2 regions of the Aliamphritea hakodatensis genome follow, and region 1 is predicted to be linked to the other one. Evidence: predicted binding sites of a transcription regulator. Region 1 holds the regulator's gene; the other holds the start of a gene.

What was found. Region 1 encodes sigma-54, which starts transcription at its own class of promoters, with help from an activator protein. Its sites were predicted from a motif close to TGGCACNNNNNTTGCTNT; they were not measured.
Region 2: a site for sigma-54 is predicted at 1,355-1,372, ahead of flgF (flagellar basal-body rod protein FlgF). Genes of this name have one in related genera too.

Annotation. Positions count from the first base shown of each region.
Region 1 is NZ_AP025281.1:1,304,315-1,307,421, reverse strand. It holds gene lptB (LPS export ABC transporter ATP-binding protein) at 1-598, shown strand, start outside; gene PCI15_RS05945 (RNA polymerase factor sigma-54) at 639-2,144, shown strand; gene hpf (ribosome hibernation-promoting factor, HPF/YfiA family) at 2,190-2,480, shown strand; gene ptsN (PTS IIA-like nitrogen regulatory protein PtsN) at 2,499-2,960, shown strand; gene rapZ (RNase adapter RapZ) at 2,962-3,107, shown strand, end outside.
Region 2 is NZ_AP025281.1:4,538,406-4,541,512, forward strand. It holds gene flgG (flagellar basal-body rod protein FlgG) at 1-455, opposite strand, end outside; gene flgF (flagellar basal-body rod protein FlgF) at 548-1,291, opposite strand; gene PCI15_RS20565 (flagellar hook-basal body complex protein) at 1,439-3,107, opposite strand, start outside.

The DNA.
Region 1 (3,107 bases):
CACCTGTTTTTATATGATTGTCGGACTGGTAGACGCTGATAAGGGCACGATCTTGCTCGATGATCAGGACCTCACCAAACAGGCCATGCATAACCGTGCCCGCAAAGGCATCGGCTACCTGCCACAGGAAGCGTCCATCTTCCGTAAGCTCAGCGTACGGAATAACATTATGGCGATCCTTGAAACCCGTCCGGAACTGAACAAACAGCAGCGCGAAGAAAAACTGGCCGAACTGCTGGAAGAATTTCATGTAACCCATCTGGCTGACAGTCTGGGGATGGCTTTATCCGGAGGCGAACGCCGCAGGGTTGAAATTGCCCGCGCCCTGGCAACAGAACCCAGCTTCATTCTTCTGGATGAACCCTTCGCAGGCGTGGACCCTATTTCGGTCACCGATATAAAAGCCACCATTAAACACCTGCAAAGCAAAAACATCGGCATCCTGATTACTGACCATAATGTGCGTGAAACATTAGATATTTGTGAACAGGCGTATATAGTCAGTGAAGGATATATTCTTGCCGCTGGCGCACCAGAAGATATACTGAGTAATCAGCAAGTGAAGCAGGCATATCTGGGCGAGCAGTTCCGCCTGTAGTTTTCTCCCTTTCCATTCTCTGACAGGTACAAGCAGTTATATGAAACAGGCGTTACAACTGAAGATTGGCCAGCACCTTACGATGACCCCGCAATTGCAGCAGGCGATTCGGCTGTTACAACTGTCAACGCTTGACCTGCAACAGGAAATCCAGGAAGCCCTCGACTCCAACCCTATGTTAGAAGTGGGTGAAGAAGAAGCAGCCGAAAACACTGAAGCGAAAGTCGAGCATGACGCCGACGCACCAGCCAGGCAGGAAACCACTGAAACAGTCAGTGCTGAACCGGAAGACACCCATGTAGCAGACAGTGACTGGAATGAAGACATTCCGGATGAGCTGTCAACGGACAGCCAGTGGGAAGATACCTTTCAGACGGCCACGCCGGCATCGACCAGCAATAATGACTTCAGCGACAGCAACTTTGAAGCCAATGATACGGCGGTAGAAACCCTGCAGGATCACCTGAACTGGCAGCTGAACCTGACGCCAATGAGCGAGCTGGATCAGTTAATTGCCACCAATATCATTGATGGAATTACCCCGGACGGCTACCTGAGCATTGAACTGGAAGCCATTCACGAGCACTTCACCAGCCAGGACGATTCACGCCTGCAGGAAACCGAACTCGACGAGATTGAAGCGGTGCTGCGCCGGGTGCAGCAATTTGACCCGCCGGGTGTTGCTGCCCGCGACCTGAGTGAATGCCTGTTACTGCAACTGGATCAGTTACCGGCTGACACCCCGTACCTCAAAGAAGCCCGTAAGATCGCCAGCCAGTACCTGCCGATTCTTGGCAGCCATGACTACAAACTGCTGATGCGTAAAACCCGGCTCAAAGAACCACAGTTACAGGCCGTGGTCGCCCTGATTCAGTCGCTGAATCCGAAGCCCGGTGCCACGATCACCACCAGCCATTCTGAATACGTCATACCTGACGTATTTGTCAGCCAGGACAAAGGTATCTGGCAGGTAAAACTCAGCCCTGAAGCCTCTCCCCGGTTACGCATCAATGACAGCTATGCAGACCTGATTAAACGGGCTGACAACAGCCCTGACAACACCTATCTCAAAAGCCATCTGCAGGAAGCGCGCTGGTTCATTAAAAGCATTCTCAGCCGTAATGAAACCCTCCTGAAGGTCACCCGTGAGATCGTCGCCCGCCAGCAGGACTTCCTGGAAGAAGGCGAAGAAGCCATGCGGCCAATGGTGCTGCATGATATTGCCGAAGCTGTCGACATGCATGAATCAACCATATCCCGGGTAACCACCCAAAAGTATATGCATACCCCGAGAGGTATCTTCGAACTTAAATATTTCTTCTCCAGCCACGTCAGCACGGACGGAGGCGGAACCTGTTCCTCCACCGCAATCCGTGCGCTGATAAAGAAACTGGTTGCTGCTGAAAACCCTGCCAAGCCGCTGAGTGATAATAAAATTACCCAGTTGCTGGATGAGCAGGGAATCAAAGTCGCCCGCCGAACCATCGCAAAATATCGTGAGTCTTTGAATATTCCACCTTCAAATGAACGAAAGCGTCTGGTTTAATGAAATTACGGATAACATCCGTAATGCACTAACAAGGAGATTGCCATGCAAATCAATATTTCTGGTCACCACGTCGAACTGACAGAATCACTGAGCAACTATGTGCACAGCAAATTCAGCAAACTGGAACGTCACTTCGACAACATCACCAACGCCCAGGTCACACTGAGCATTGAAAAAACCCGGCAAAAAGCCGAAGGTGATGTTCATGTAGCCGGTGGCCAACTGTTCGCCACACACGAACACGATGACATGTATGCCGCAATTGATGGCCTGATCGACAAGCTCGACCGCCAGGTTATCAAACATAAAGAAAAACTAAAGAATCACAAATAGCAACGTTTCTGAAACCTTATGTTAATCAAAGATCTACTTACCCCCTCAAGAGTGCTCCACGCTCTTGAGGGCGGCAGCAAAAAACGCACCCTGGAACTCATCAGTAAAACCATCGCCCAACAGTCAGACGACCTTGAAGAAGAAGACATCTTTTCAGGCCTGATCGGCCGGGAACGCCTGGGAAGTACCGGTATCGGAGAAGGCGTCGCTATTCCCCATTGCAGACTGGACCACTACAATCAGGTGGTTGGATGCCTCGTTCAGCTGGCCAATCCCATTGATTTTGACGCCATCGACGGCGCGCCTGTTGATCTGTTGTTTGTCTTGCTTGTACCCACTGACGCCTGTGATAAACACCTGCAAACGCTGGGCAACCTGGCAGAACTGTTCAGTCAGACCGAATTTCGTCAACAGCTGCGCAGTGCTTCCTCCGGCGAAGAATTACTGCAGGCAGCGACCCATTACAAGGTGAATAACTGACATGAAACTGGTAGTGATCAGCGGCCGTTCCGGCTCGGGTAAAAGTACCGCTCTGCAGGCGCTGGAAGACATTGGCTTCTACTGCATCGACAATCTGCCTGCCCACCTGTTACCCCAACTGATCACCCGCCCCCCGGAAAAAACCAG
Region 2 (3,107 bases), 2.0 Mb from region 1:
ATCGTCAGCGTCTGCACTTCCGCCGGCAAGGTTATGCCGGGCTGCAATAAGAACCCTTCAGCGGTGACTAACTCGTTATCAGAGTTGATCTGCCACTGGCCGTGACGGGTATAACCAGTTTCACCGGTTGGCAGCGTGACAGGGAAAAATCCCCGGCGGCCATTAATTGCCACATCAAAGGCATCACCGGTGTTTTCGATAGAACCTTCCTGGAATAGCTTCTGCGTGCCAACGACCCGAACGCCGGTTCCCAGCTGCAGACCGGAAGGCAACTGAGACCCTTCCGCTGACTCAGCACCGGGCTGACGCTGGGTCTGATACATCAGATCTTCAAATACAGCTCTGTCGCGCTTGAAACCAACAGTACTCACGTTCGCCAGGTTGTTGGAAATAACCCGCAATGATGTATCCTGCGCCGACAAACCTGTTTTCGCTACAAATAACGCACTGTTCATTTTTTACCTCTCTAAACAGCTTATACACTGCTGTTTCTTATTCTTAGCCAGGAAGCCCGGTATGCTTACCAAACACCACTGATTAACGGTTATTACTGCAACTGCAAGATACGTGCCGCCGCTGTAGAATTTTCTTCTGCTGTTTTCATCATTTTTACCTGCATCTCATACTGTCTGGACAGGGATATGATAGAGGTCAGCTCAGAAACAGAATTTACATTGCTCGTTTCCAGAAAACCGGAAACGACTTTGACATCATTTGCCGGCGGCAAAGGCACAGGATTGCCGGTACGCATAAACGAATCCGTGCCTTTAAATAATGTACCGGGCTCAGGGTTAACCAGCTTAATACGGTCAACAACAGCCAGCGCCTCTGGCCCTTCACCTAAAGGCTGAACGGTAATGGTGCCATCTCCGCCAATATCCAGCTTTTCAAATGCAGGCAACGTAATCGGGATACCGCCGTTCCCCATAACAGGAACACCACCGACAGTTACCAGTTGATTTTGCTCGTTGATAGCAAACTCGCCAGACCGGGTATAGACTTCTTCGCCGTTGGCGTTGATCACTGCGAACCAGCCGTCCCCTTCAATGGCGACATCCAGGTCCCGCCCTGTTGGCGTCAGCACCCCGGATGCGATATCCGTTGCAGGCCGCTCACTCATGGCATATACCCGGGACGGCAAACCTTCCCCGTACACAGGCATCGCCCGCGCCTGAGCCAAATCAGTTTTAAAGCCGGTCGTATTTACGTTAGCAAGGTTATTTGAGTGCGCATGCTGTGAGCGCATATTTTCCCGCGCGCCACTCATGGCAAGATACAGCACTTTATCCATTACTCTTCTCTCTACGTATCAGCTCAAGCGGAAATGCTTTGCCGCTTTTTCAATACTTAACAGAAAGCAATTAGTGTGCCAAAAACCAAAAACACAAATACCCGGCAGGTTAAAAACCGGCCGGGTATTAAAAAGACAACAGTGAAGTTAGATCTGAAGTATCGCCTGAGTCACCGTATTCAGCGTTTCAAGCGTCTTCGAGTTCGCCTGGAAGTTTCGCTGCGCTTCGATCAGCCTTACCAGCTCACTGGACAAATCAACGTTCGACTGCTCAAGCGCCGCCGACCGCAAACTGCCGTTCAGACCGGTTCCCGGCGGGTTCAAAATCGCATCACCGGATGTCAGTGTTGCAATCCATTCAGTATCACCCGCTGGCTGCAAGCCAGACTGGTTTTCAAAGGTAGCAAAGGCTACAACCCCAAGGTTCTGCGTCTGACCGTTTGAAAAACTGGCAACCATTTCACCGGTTTCAGCAAAGGTTACACCGATCAGGTCACCCTTTGTGTAACCATCCTGTGTGGCAGCTTTAACAATAGAAGCAGAGGCAAACTGCGTAGTATTGGTAATATCCAGCTCAATAACCGTTGTTGGGTCCGCCGGATCCGCACCGTTAATTGCAATATTCGGTGCCACACCACCCAGCGGAACATTCGTGCCGTTTACCGAACTCAGCAGACCGTTCGTCGGATTAAAGGTCACCAGAATCGGGCCGGGCTCAGAGTCACCACCCGGCTCACCCGGATCCGGCGCCTTACCCAAGTCCAGCGTTTCAGTACCATTCAGGTATGCATACATCCGGTATACACCTTCGTATGTTTTATCCCCTGAATCAATTGTGGATACTTCCATGACCGAAGGTGTGCCAAAATCAATACCCAGAACATCATTCGGAACATTACCCGCCTCAGGCTTATAAGTAACCACCAGGTTACCATCGGCATTAAACTGCACGGATGCCACATCCGGATTAGCATCCAGAATAGCCGCCTGGTTCGCATCAATTTTATCCCGGACATCATCCTGCGTATCGGCAGTATCTAAGGATATTGAAACTCCGCCAATGGTAATGGTCGGAGAGCCAGTCAGCGTTCCGCTGGTAAAAGCACCGCTGTTAAATGCATAGGTATGCGTTTCATTAGCGGCCAGCGTTTCAGAAGTGATGCTGACGTCTGTCAGCAGATTACCCGCGGTGTCACGCACCTGAATCTCATCAACATCGGTGGCGGACGCTTTAAAGCGGATATCCAGTGACTTACCGTCATCAGCAATCTGCACACTGCGCACCCGGGTATCAGCCGTCAGCAATGAACTCACCGCAGCATTAAAATCATGGTGCGCCAGCGCCCCTGCTGCGGCACCACCCGTACCCGTACCCGTAACAGCACCTAAGGTTGCACCCGCTTCAGTAACCGTTGCTGTGTCATCAAATTGATAAAACAATGTATCCGGATTTTCCGGATCTACCGCAATATTGATTAACTGTGGCTGATCAGCAGCATCCGCCAGCGCATTGTAAGCTGTAATATATGCATCTTTATTGGCGACCACTGCTGATGCAACAGCAGCATTGTTAGCGTCAACATTGGCAGGAACAGCTGGATCTAAAATCGTAACTGGCGAGGCAAATGTTACGGTAGGGACGGTTATCCCGTTTAGCACAAGCCCGGTTCCGGTGACCGTATCACCTGTGGCACCAGCGGCAACAACGCCCATACCCACCACATCACCAGGGAAGTGATATTCACCATCAGCGAGCAATGTTCCGTCGGGATCAAGTCCAACACCTGAACGCAGAGTCGTTCCGTCAAGGGCCTGA